Regions from separate parts of the Flectobacillus roseus genome, predicted to be linked through region 3. Evidence: riboswitches for the same ligand, from Rfam matches in the RefSeq annotation. Region 3 holds a riboswitch; each other region holds the start of a gene.
The links. Region 3 has a riboswitch for cobalamin ahead of QM524_RS24315 (TonB-dependent receptor plug domain-containing protein). Riboswitches for the same ligand answer to the same signal wherever they lie in the genome.
Positions count from the first base shown of each region.

Region 1: it holds a riboswitch for cobalamin, as region 3 does, so the genes downstream of both, QM524_RS20350 (TonB-dependent receptor plug domain-containing protein) here and QM524_RS24315 (TonB-dependent receptor plug domain-containing protein) in region 3, are expected to answer to the same signal.
Region 2: it holds a riboswitch for cobalamin, as region 3 does, so the genes downstream of both, metE (5-methyltetrahydropteroyltriglutamate--homocysteine S-methyltransferase) here and QM524_RS24315 (TonB-dependent receptor plug domain-containing protein) in region 3, are expected to answer to the same signal.

Region 1 is NZ_JASHIF010000020.1:172,868-177,304, forward strand. Features, by position in the region: gene QM524_RS20345 (Dph6-related ATP pyrophosphatase) at 1-427, opposite strand, end outside; gene QM524_RS20350 (TonB-dependent receptor plug domain-containing protein) at 785-2,746, opposite strand; cobalamin riboswitch at 2,880-3,086, opposite strand; gene QM524_RS20355 (GSCFA domain-containing protein) at 3,246-4,223, shown strand.
Region 2 is NZ_JASHIF010000004.1:429,352-433,788, reverse strand. Features, by position in the region: gene metE (5-methyltetrahydropteroyltriglutamate--homocysteine S-methyltransferase) at 202-2,532, opposite strand; cobalamin riboswitch at 2,813-3,010, opposite strand; gene QM524_RS06430 (efflux RND transporter periplasmic adaptor subunit) at 3,328-4,410, shown strand; gene QM524_RS06425 (FtsX-like permease family protein) at 4,407-4,437, shown strand, end outside.
Region 3 is NZ_JASHIF010000028.1:22,390-26,826, forward strand. Features, by position in the region: gene QM524_RS24305 (ABC transporter substrate-binding protein) at 1-259, opposite strand, end outside; gene QM524_RS24310 (DUF6580 family putative transport protein) at 550-1,146, opposite strand; gene QM524_RS24315 (TonB-dependent receptor plug domain-containing protein) at 1,210-3,177, opposite strand; cobalamin riboswitch at 3,341-3,544, opposite strand; gene QM524_RS24320 (GH92 family glycosyl hydrolase) at 3,933-4,437, shown strand, end outside.

The sequences.
Region 1 (4,437 bases), on a different contig from region 3:
TACAAGATACAATCATGGTTTTGATACCAGCAGAAATCATGGCAAAAACCAATGCTTTACGGTCCTGTTGCCAAAGCGGCAAGTGACAGTTGAGCTGTGCCTCGGCACAAACCTTTTCTTCCCATTCACGATGTGGCTGCAGGTCTATATCTCCAAAAACGGCATCTGTCAATTGGTATTCTTCAGTCAGCGACTTGAGACGAGCGATATATTTTTCGGTATAATTTTCCCAAGATGTACTAATTGTAACACTTGGACAACCAATAGCTTTGGCTTGCGCTTCCAGAATAGCAGGGCTCAAACCATGCGAACGCGAGCGATCGCCCCATTCGTTGAGTGTTGTAAAAATTACGGTAGGTCGTTGATTCATTTGCATCAAAGCAAAACAAGAATCTTTTCCACCAGACCAAGAGCAAAGGAGGTTCATAAGTAAAGTGACATAGTGAACAGGCACAAAGGCACAGAGTTTTTTCACTATGCCACTTGGCACCTTTGCGCCTGTTCACTCTATTATCTTTAAAACTGGATATTCAATTCAGAAACAAGTACAAGGAGTCTTTTCACTTTACCACTTTGTGCCTCTGAGCCTGTTCAATTTAATGCCTTTTTTAAAACTAGATATTCAATTCAGATACTTCAAAGTAAACTCTTTTCACTTTGCCACTTTGTGCCTGTTCTCTTTAATGCCTATTTTAAAATTGGATATTCAATTCAGAAACTTCAAAGTAAACTCTTTTCACTATGCCACTTTGTGCCTTTGTGCCTGTTCACTTTAATACCTATTTTAAAACTGCAAACTCAAACCAATACTTGCATTGAATTGGCGGGTTTGATAGCCTGTGATTTCTACAAATTTGGTATTCAAAATGTTTCTCAAATCAGCGTACGCTTTAATTTTTGAATTGATGCGATATTCACCATATACATCTAATAACTGATACGCATCCAAGTCTACATTGATAGATTTGAATTGGTCGTTATCATAGTAAGTATCTTTACGAGCACCTACGCCTCTCAAAGTTGAACTCACATACAATTTTGAACTAGCCTGATATCCCAAACTCAAGGTAAAAGCATTTTCAGGACGACGAATCAAATTTTTGTAAGTCGTGTCTTTTCCTGCCACTTTGGTTGTTAGCTCGCCAATTTGATGCGTATAGGTAGCCGAAAGATTAAACTTGCCTAGCTGTGCTTGAGCGTCTAATTCCAAACCTTTACTTGCTTGCTTGTTGAAATTAACATACTTGCCATACGGCGCAGTATTGATTGACTGGAAAATAATCACATCGTTGATGGTTGTATTGAAATACACCGCACGGAAATAGGATTGTTGGTTATTGCTAAACAATTGGAGTCCGCCTTCTTGTGTAAATGATTTTTCGGGATTCAAGGCTGTATTGCCGTAAGGAGAATACAATTGATACAACGTTGGCGACTTGAAACTTGAGTAAAAGTTAGCTAATACTTTTAAGTTTTTACCCAATAAATAATAAGGATTGAGCGTGTAGGTAAAATTATTTCCGTACAAAGAATGATGATTGTAACGACCACCTGCTTCAGCGCCAAAACCACCCAAATTATTCAGGGTAAACGAGGTATAACCACTCACTTGATTTACATTGGCTAAGGCATCACTTAGTGGTGCATCTTCATAAGGACCCCAATCACTGATAGATAAATAGGTTTGGTTCATTTTCTGAGCACGATATTCTGCACCGACCAGCCACGTTATATTTTTACCCAAACTCCAACTACCATATAATTCAGCATAGTTGGTTTTAGCACCATAATTACTTGCCGAATACTTGTCATACGCATCAGGAGCCACATAGTTAGAATCGTTGATATAGCTACGTTTGAGGTCGTTGTAGTGATAATTGGCCACTAATTTTCCTCCTCCTACAAAATACTCCGCGCCTACTCCTATCTGTGTGCTTCGGCTATTTGCGACAAAGTCTTTATCATCACTAAATGCACCATTATCAATGTCGGCACGATAAGTTTCGTTTGTTACAAAAACTTTGGTTGTAAGATTGGCACCAAATTTTTGCTGAAACTGAGCACGAAACGCATCTTGATTAAAAGCATCTTTTTCGTTCAGATTATCATCTTTTTTATTGGCCGCTTGCGAAATACCTTTTGAGTACAACTTGGTATATGCTACGGCATAACTTGAATTTTTACTCAACGTACCACTCAAATTCAATGCACCTTTCCATGTACCATAACTTCCACCCGAAAGATTAGCTTGTGCGCTAAATGGCTTAGCACTCGCTTTTTTACGAATAATATTTATTACTCCACCTACAGCATCCGAACCGTAAAGGGTGGATTGCCCTCCTTTCAAAATCTCAATTCTTTCGATTTGGTCGATTGAAATAACGTTTAAGTCAAAATAATTACCAATCGTAGAAGGGTCATTTAATGGAATGCCATCCATCAACAACAAAGCATAGCCATTACTTAAGCCTCTAATACTAACTTCTTGGTTTGCGCCAAGTGTTAGTTGAGAGCCTACTACCTGCATACCTACTTGCTGATTGAGGATCTCTCCAAGTGATTTGCCTACATTCCGCTCCAAAATTTCTTTGGAAATAACGGTTAAAACTTTTCCTGTCTGTAATTGCTTTTGGGGTACTTTATTGGCAGTAACTACAACTTCGTTAAGGTTTGTTACGTTGTTTTGAGCCATACTCAGGCTTGCCACACAAAGTAATCCCGAACAGAAAAATAAAGATTTAAACATTGATTTGATAATTGTTTTCTAGCTAAATATCAATTCCTAAACCTATAAAATAGGTTTGATGATTGGATATAAAAGAATAGAAAATGAACAGAAAAGCGAACGCTCAGCAACAATTCATCCACCGTAAATTGTACCAAGAATAGATAAAAAGGCAGGTCTCCTGACTTGTTTCATCGACTCCGAGCCTTCCCGCCGCAAGGGCAGTGGCCATGAAGATTGAATTCGACACAAAACGAAACTTACAGTTGCGGGGACAGTTTAGGTTTTTCACCTAATTCCCTATTAAGCTTTGACACTTCCTAGATTTGAAGCATAAAGCACCTATATCTGCCACAAAGGTAGTGAATTGTGATTGAGGGAATTAGAGATTCTTGAATTCTTTTCAATTTTAGAATCTCATTTTATGGCTACTAGCGCATTGGTTAAACAGGTTTTAGAAATTATCATAGCCTAAATTGCTTAACTTTACCTTTATAAAATATTCAGTCAAAATTGCCTTATGGAATTCAGAACGCCAATAAAGATAGAAAAATCGCCCTTTCAGATACAACTTCAGTCCAAAGTATTGACGGTCGGTTCATGCTTTGCGCAAGTTATTGGACAAAAGCTTGAAGAAAACAAAATTGCTACCGAAGTCAACCCTTTTGGTACTTTGTTTAACCCCATGTCGATTTTCAAACTTTTGAATCCTAGCTATCAAAACGTCGACGAGCGGCTGTTTGTACAACACCAGCAAACATGGTTTCATTATGATTTTCACTCACAGTTTTTTGCAACTCAACAAGCGTCTTTAAAGGAATTATTGAATCATAACCTAGCAAAAATTCAGATTCAGCAATATGATTTCTTGGTTTTGACTTTCGGAACTGCATTTGTACATCAGCTCAAAGCTACGCCAAGCTATGTAGCCAATTGTCATAAAATGCCTGCAAGTTTATTCGAAAAGGACTTGTTGAGTGTGAAGGATATTTGTAAAAAATTCGCCGAGGTACACAAAGCAATAAGCGAACTAAACCCTTCCTTAAAAATCATTATTACCGTTTCGCCAGTGCGACACACCAAAGAAGGACTAGCCGAAAATCAATTATCTAAATCAATTCTCCGAACTGCCTGTCATTACTTAAGCGCTGATTATGAAAATGTTACGTATTTCCCGTCCTACGAAATTATGATAGACGACCTCCGTGATTATCGTTTTTATAAAGCCGATATGATTCATCCGAATGAAGTGGCGGAGCAATATATTTTTGAGCAGTTCGTAAAAACCTATTTCTCAGATGATTTACAAGCTTTTTTGCCCAAATGGCAACAAATTAAAAAAGCTTTGACTCACAAACCTTTCGATATTACATCAGAAGCACATCAGAAGTTTTTAAAAAATGTCTTAAAACAATTAGAGGCAATAGAAAGCCAAGTAGATGTGTCGGCAGAGCAACAGCAGATTTTATCGCAAATCTCGAAAGGGGTTAATAGTTAACTGTATATTCGTTATTTGTATTGAAAAATTTGAAGAGAAATATAAACACTCACTCAATAAAAAATCACTAAATCACTCAATAAAAAAGCCCCAGTGGTTAGCTGGGGCTTATCAGAGCTTCAAAGTTAAATAGTTGTTTTGAGTTTAGTAAATTAATCAAATTGGTACTTTCATAGTTTGTCACTTGTGGTGACCCTAAAATTTTATCATTTTA
Region 2 (4,437 bases), on a different contig from region 3:
TCAATAAAACTGTTTTTTGAAAGGTTTAAACAGTTTCAATATCAAAAAAGCGGTCGAAAAATAATTTCCGACCGCTTTTTTGATGCTCTTATACTAGAATAACTAGCTTAATACGCAATCATATCGTCTCTGGTGAAATATAAAACATAATCACTCATCCACTCATCCACTTAATCACCAATCACTCCATTTGAGATAGGTCTATTTTACGGTTGCGCCCACTTCTGCTCTTAAGGCTTCGGCAGCGCCTACCATGTTTTTCAAGGCTTTTTCAGTTTCTTCCCAGTGACGAGTCTTCAGTCCACAGTCTGGATTTACCCAAAGGTTTTCTAATGGAATATAGGTCAATGCTTTTTCCAAAAGTGTTGTAATTTCCTCAACCGTCGGTACTCGTGGTGAATGAATATCATATACTCCTGGACCAATTTCGTTTGGATATTTAAACTCTGCAAAAGCATCCAATAACTCCATTTGCGAACGAGAAGTTTCTATCGTAATGACATCAGCATCCAAATCAGCAATCGAATCGATAATATCATTGAATTCTGAATAACAGGCATGCGTATGTATTTGTGTACGATTAGATACGCCTGAAGCACTCAAACGAAAGGCTTTTACTGCCCAATCCAAGTAAATTGGCGCATTCTCTTTTCTCAATGGTAAACCTTCACGTATGGCTGGTTCGTCAATCTGGATAATTTTGATGCCTGCTTTTTCTAAAGTAACAACTTCCTCACGGATAGCCAATGCCAACTGAAATGCTGTTAATCGTCTCGGTTGGTCGTCTCTCACAAATGACCATTGTAACATGGTGATTGGTCCTGTGAGCATTCCTTTCACAATTTTAGAAGTTTGTGATTGTGCATATTTCGTCCAGCGAACTGTCATATCTCCTTTGCGCTCAATATCACCAAAAATAATGGGAGGTTTCACACAACGGCTGCCATAACTTTGTACCCAGCCATTTTGAGAAAATACATAACCAGACAATAGCTCACCAAAGTATTCAACCATATCATTACGCTCGAACTCGCCATGAACTAATACGTCCAAGCCCAATTCTTCTTGCCAATGAATGGCCTTTTTGATTTCAGTTTCTACTTCTTGTATATAAACTTTGTCAGAAATAAGGCCTTTTTTATAATTGGCTCTCAACTGACGTACTTCTGTTGTTTGAGGAAAAGAACCAATCGTTGTGGTAGGCAACAATGGCAATTGTAATAATTCTTTCTGAATCGACTGGCGAAGTGCAAACGGTGCTTCACGCTCAAAATCGGCATTTTTAATACCTTGAATTTGGGCTTTAACCGTTGGTCGGTGAATCAATGTTGAAGACTTTCTACTTTCAATAGCCTGTTGATTTTCAGTCAAAATAGAAGCCAAACTGCTAAATAATTGGGGTTTTGTCAAATCTGCTAATGTACGTACTTCCTTCAATTTTTGTTTAGCAAAAGCCATCCAGTTTTTAATCGTCGGAGTTAATACACTTTCGTCTTTTTCCAAATCCAAATCATAAGGCGTATGTAACAATGAACATGATGGCGCAATCCAAACACGGTCTTCGCCAAGCTTTGAAAGCGCTTTTTCAATGAAACTTAAGGAGTTGGTAAAATCATTTTTCCAAATATTTCGACCATCTACCAAGCCTAATGAAAGTTTGGTAGTTCCATTCACAAATGCTTCATGATTCAGAATATCTCCTAATTGAGATGGACAGCGAACTAAATCAACATGAAGACAGTCGACAGGCAAACTCAAAGTCGTAACTAGATTATCGCCAGAACATTCAAAATAAGTTGCCAAAACAATTTGAAGCGCTGGCAATGCTTTTCTGATTTGTTGGTAAACCTCTTGAAAAACTGCCCTCTCTTTTTCTGTCAAATCCATGACCAAATATGGTTCATCAATTTGAATCGTATGTGCACCACGACTTTCGAGTTCTTGTAATAACTCGATATAAACAGGCAACAAACGTTGAATCAAGTCTAAACGGTTAAATCCTTTTTCCTTTTCTTTACCTAAAAGCAAATAGGAAACTGGACCAATTAAGACTGGTTTTGTAACGATATCCAAGCGTTTTGCCTCCTCAAATTCTTGGACAGGTTTATTTGAAAATCTATAAAATTGTTGATTTTTAGTAAACTCAGGAACGATATAGTGGTAATTGGTATCAAACCATTTGGTCATCTCGCAGGCTACGACATCAAAACCTTCCTTCTGATAACCACGTGCCATGGCAAAGTATATTTCTAATTCCTTGCTAGACTTTCCATCCACTAAAGCTTGATAGCGTTGTGGAATTACCCCTAAGGTCAAAGACAAATCTAATACATGATCATACAATGAAAAATCGTTGCTTGGAATAAGGTCAATGCCATTTTCCTGCTGGATTTTCCAGTGCTCTAGTCTCAACTGATACGCCTGAGACTGTAATTCTTCTTTACTGATTTTGCCTGACCAGAATTGTTCGCAGGCTTTTTTGAGTTCTCTTTTGCTACCGATTCGTGGATAGCCAAGGATGTGAGTAAGCATGTTGGTTGAATGTTTAAAAATGAAATACTCAACCATTTAGGCACAACACACAAAACCTTCAACGAGTGGAACAGATTTTTCAAAAGTTTTCAGGTATCAGCTTTCGGCTTTCTAAAAAGCAAACATCATAAAACACCACATTTTGATGTTTAACAAAAGCTGACCCGAAATGTATATCAATTGAGCTACTAGTTTATCGAAATCACTAATACGCTCAATTACTCATTCGTAAATGAGCTTGAAAAATCAATGCGCGTCCAACACCCTATTCGTGAGAGTCTTGTCATTGAGAAAAGCAGCAAGTCTCCTGACTTATAACATCGTTGTACTCCTTCTCATTCCAGCTGGAACAATGGATATCTTGTACACGACTTGCTCCGAAGAGCGGTTAAATACAGTAGCACGTCTGTTCGTGATTCACACACGATTCCTTTTTAAATCAAAGCATCACTTTGATACTACTTTTCCGATTGATGTGTAAAATGGATAGGACAAAGGTATATGAGCAATCTTTTACATTTTTACACTTCACTACTATTTGTTTAAAAATTAGATAATAACAAACAATTTTTAATTTTAATTAGATAAAATATCCAATTAATTGGTTATTTAAAGTGAAACATTTTTACCAAAGGCTAATTTTTCACCTGTCCATTTCAACGATATTTTGACCATAATCAAATCGTCAACAAACTTACCTCATGATTGTATCTCAAAAAAAATTCTAATTTTAACTATTCTAAAACACGAAATCGGATAGAGGTTTAACTATTATCCTAAAAGTTGACACATAAGATGAAACATTGGTTGACAGGAATATTCATGGTAGCTCTGGTCACGAGCTGTAAGAAAAAAGTGGAAACGATTTACCCTCAAATTCAGGCTATTTCTGAATCAGTTTATGCCTCGGGTGTGGTTAAAAGTGTCAATCAGTACCAAGTTTTTCCCAAAAACTCAGGTGATATTTCTTCTCTGAAAGTAAAAGAAGGTGATTTTGTCGAAAAAGGGCAAATACTATTCGAAATTGCTAACCCTAGCGCTAAACTCAATATCGAAAATGCAGAGTTGAATTTTGAAAATGCTTCTATAAAATCAAATCAAGAACGTCTACGTGATGCTGTTATCTCCAAAGATTTAGCCTATCAAAAACTCAAGAATGATTCACTACTTTGGCGTCGTCAAAATGCGCTTTGGCAACAACAAATCGGAACGAAGGTCGACCAAGAACAGCGTGAATTAGCCTATCATAATTCCCAAACCGCTTTTCAATCAGCAGAGATACGAGTGAGCGAATTGCGTCGTCAAATCAAATTTTCTGCCGAACAATCTGCCAAAAATGTCGCATTAGCCAAAAGTATTGCTTCAGATTTTGCTGTTCGTGCAGAGGTTTCAGGACGCATTTACAGCTTTTCTAAAGAAATCGGAGAAATGGTCTCAATCCAAAATCCTGTGGCCATCATCGGTGATGCGAAGGCATTTATGCTTGAACTACAAATCGACGAAGATGATATTACTCGTGTCAAAATTGGACAAAAAGTATTACTTACGCTGGATAGTTATGACAAACAAGTATTTGAGGCAAAAGTCAACGGTATCGACCCTTTGATGAATGAAAAAACTAGGACTTTTACGGTAAAGGCTACTTTTATAGCACAACCACAAGTATTATATCCCAACCTCAATGTTGAGGCAAATATCATTACTGCCGAAAGACCGAAGGTATTGACAATTCCAAGAAATTATTTGGTGGATGAACAGTTCGTTTTGGACAAAGATGGTCAAAAAAGAGCTGTAAAAGTTGGACTGAAAGACTTCCAACGTGTCGAAATTTTATCTGGAATCACCGCCCAAGAGGCTATTCAAAAACCTGCACTATGAACTACCCACTGATTTGGAATATTGCTC
Region 3 (4,437 bases):
AAACCACATCTGGAGCGGCTTTTTCGAGTCGCTCTTGCTCTACGTAATACAGGCTTTTTCCTTGGGCTTTGTAAGAAGAGAAGATTTTATCAATCTCATCGCTCGTGTAGTTATTATCCTCTAATACGCAACGCACCACAATCGCTTTTTCCTTTCGGGATTCCGTACTACATTCAAATGTCACACCATAAAGGTCTCCCTGAAGATTCATATCATAAATCATCTGGGTAGCAGCTGGTAAAAAAGAACAGGCTTTCATATTGGCTATGGGGTTTGTGGGTAATGGGCTTTGTGATCTGGGCAGACAGCTTTCGGAAAAGGTTTCTATGCTTGCCAAATAAACATTTTAAACTTTTACCTCAAGACCTATTGAATTCCATCTAATGCAGATAAACACCTGTTTATCAAAAACTTAAAATTCATTATTTAAAAAAAGGTGAGAACTACTATAGTTGATCCGAGTATATATTGAACAATAGGTTATAGGTATGATTGAGAAATTAAAGAGTGTTACTTTGAAAAATTAACCAGATTTTTCAGAACTAAATACTAAGCTTGTTCAAAGGCAATATTCGGTAATTTTGTTTTTGCAAATTCAATAGCGCCAAACATCACGGCACCATAACCCAATGTTCCTGCTAAGAAATTAAGCATATATGGGTATCCTTGGATACAACATTGGATTAAGCCATTCAAATCTCTTGAAAGTGGTCCGCCTGTGCGAATATCCATACCTCCACCAAACCAAACACCAAAGTCAACCAGCAACCAAAATCCTACCGATGCAGCTACACCACTCAATAAGAAATTTTGAAGATTTACTTTTTTCATCAAAACTTTTCCTAATAATACAATTCCTGCAAAAATGGCGTAATTGTACATCCAGCCACTATACATGATACCGTATTTTCCACCATAAATCATCCCATTGATGATTAAGTCAGAAAATAAAAGTGTCAATAAAGGAAATGCGAAGGCTTTCCAGCGTTGAGAAAAATAAGTACCTCCAAATAAGCCCATAGCGCCAATTGGCGTAAAATTACTCAAAGGATTGAGACATGAGGCGTTGATGAGGCGTGCTGTTCCTACCAAAATTACAATTGATAGTAGCAGACTTACACGTGGATTTAGTTGTGTTTTTGTCATGTTTGTAATCGTTTTTACTGTTAGCAAGGTAGAAAAACAGTGCTTTCTACCTTGCCTCGCTTTTTAGTGAATACTAAATACCGCTCCAGCCATGAAGTTACGACGACGGCTATTGTAGCCTGGCACGTCCGAAAACTCCTTGTCTGTAAGGTTTTTCAAATCAAAGAATAATTTGATAGTCGAATTGATTTGATACTCTGTATAAAAATCTAATGTTGTGTAATTTCCGAGAACAACTTTTGCATCGTCGTAAGGACCACTACTTGCTTTGCTTACCGAACGAAGTGCTAATTGAGCTGACCAATTTCTCAAGATTTGATAAGCTACATTTACGTTAACTGTATGTTTTGGACGACGGAAAAGATTGGCATAGGTGGTGTCTTTACCAGCTACTTGTGTAGTTACTTCGCCATCTACAAAGGTATAATTGGCTTTTACTTGTGCTTTGCCAATAGCCCATTGAGCATCTACTTCAAACCCATGGTCTTTCTGTTGACTCAAGTTTACATAACGTCCCCAAGGGTCTTGGTTGATACTGATGTAAGCAATCACATCTTTGATATTGCGCTTGAAGTACACCCCACGAATATATGACTGGTGGTTTTTGCTAAACAATTGAGCGCCGATTTCACCTGTTTTACCTACTTCTGGCTTCAAAGCTTCGTTGCCATAAGGAGAGAATAATTGGTATAAGGATGGCGCTTTGTAGCTTGACGAATAGGTAGCTAATACTTTTAATCTTGCCCCAACCCAATAGAACGGATTAACGTTATACGTAAAGTTGTTACCATAAATAGAGTGATTGTTGTAGCGTCCACCAAGTTCTAAACCAAATCCATTGAAGTCTTGCAAATTCAAAGAAGTGTAGCCACTAAACAAACTGGTATTGGCAGTAGACGCTTTTATCGCTGGACTCTCATAAGGACCATAGCTACTAATAGACAAATAGGTTTGATCGGTATTTTGCCAACGGTTTTCGACACCTAATACCCATTTGATTTTATCAGAAAATGTATGAGCATAGTAAGCCTCCGCAAATCTTGCTACGCCACGGTAATAACCATAAGAATATTTGGCAAAAGCACCAGCCTCCACATGAGCCGAATCGTCGATATACACTCTCTGACCGTTAGTTTGCTGAAAATTAACGGTTAGTTTGCCATTTTTCAATTGATAATCGCCACCAACAGACCAAAGCAAGTTTTTGTTTTCAAAAGTATAGTCTTTTTCATCTTTGAAAGCCCCTGCATCCAAGTCTGTTTTGTAATAATTGCTCATCAAATCAGCTCTCAAGGTTAAGTTTTCACTTACCTGTTGACCCAATTTTACCTGAAAATTATTCTGCTTAAAACCGTCATTATCATAAGGAGTTTTGGCTGTTTCTGGCTGTTTAGCCGCAGAGATACCATTTGATTTTGTACCATTCCACGACAAACCATACGTCGTTTTTTTGTACTGACCACCTGCATTTACACTTGCGCGGTAGGTATCATAGCTACCGCCAGCCAAACTTCCGCTCAGACCTAATTTTTTACCACTATTTTTGGTAGTAATGATGTTAATGACACCTGCAACTGCATCAGAGCCATATAAACTTGACTGACCACCTTTTAAAATTTCGATACGCTCGATTTGGTCGATCGCAATCAAGTTGATGTCAAACGACGTAGACGCACCAGAAGGGTCATACACAGGCAAACCATCAACCAAAATCAAGGTGTAGCCAGCGCCTGCACCACGCAAATACAAATCTTGGTTTGTACCAAGTGTATTTTGAGAACCAATAACCGTAAGCCCAACTTGCTGGTTTAGCAACTCGCCTACAGTTTTACCTTTGCTACGTTGAATCGTAGCCGCATCAATCACTGACACCACTTTACCCGATTGAGATTGCTTTTGTGGGTACTTGTTGGTACTCACGACAACTTCATCAAGAACTTGAGATTTTTCAGCATTTTGAGCAATACCTTCTACACTTGCGCACAAGGCAAGCAATACAACTGATGGAAATAACTTTGAAGAATAAAACATTTAGAATTTGAACTTCCATTTTCTTATTCACCCACTTCAAAACATTCATTCCAATACTGCAAAAGGCAGCACAGAGAACTGTTTAAAAATGTTGATAATGGTCAATAAAAAAAGCGAAAATACTTTGCGAACGCTCGATTTTTGCTCATCCTCCGTAAGCGCGTATCAAGAATAATCTATGGCAGGTCTCCTGACTTCACTCGTCAAACTCGAACCTTCCCGAAATAAATTCAGTGGTTATGAGGATTGAGTTGACACGATTGAGTGTTACAGTTGCGGGGACAGTTCAGGTATCACACCTGATTCCCTATTAAGCTTTGAGGTTTTTGCTGGGAAAAACTAAAGCACCATAAACTGTTGGCAAAGTTATGGAAAAAATTAGGACAAAAAAAATAGCGTATCAACTAAATCGATACGCTATTCCAAACTACACCAAATATTATTATGATAACCACAATTGTGGCTCTCGAAAGTCTTGTTTCATTTAAAAGCACTTTGATTTTACAAATTTGAGTATTTATTATTAATAATAAAATGAGTAAAATTACTTAATTGTTAGCAAAATTTATAGATTTAAAATAAGTGCTTTCTTAAATTACTCAAAAAAACCGATAAAGTCACAAACTTTTATTTTTCGGGCTCTCATGTAAATGCGTATAATCATTTCAAACAAATCTGTTAACTTCAAAGCCAATCTCAATTTTTACATTAATTCTATAATCAAACATTTTTTTACTCCCTGAAATTTTAAAAAAATGACCCATTTTCTAAAAAACTCAAAAATCTTAACACTTTTATTCGGCAGTTTGACTCTTGGCACACAAGCCCAAACCGTTGATAAAGTAAATGACCCCGTAGAATGGATTAATCCCTTGATGGGTACAGCCTCAAAACCTAGTCTCTCTACAGGAAACACGTATCCAGCAATCGCTTTGCCTTGGGGGATGAATTTCTGGATGCCACAAACTGGCAAAATGGGCGATGGTTGGGCTTACACTTATGATGCCGACAAAATTCGTGGTTTCAAACAAACTCACCAGCCAAGTCCGTGGATCAATGACTATGGTCAGTTTGCTATTATGCCAATCACAGGTAAAATTCGTTTTCAAGAAGACCAACGTGCAAGTTGGTTTTCGCACAAAGCCGAAATTGCCAAGCCGTATTACTACAGTGTGTATTTGGCCGATCATGATGTGACCACCGAAATAACACCTACCGAGCGCGCTGCGGTCTTGCGTTTTACTTTTCCCAAAACTGACA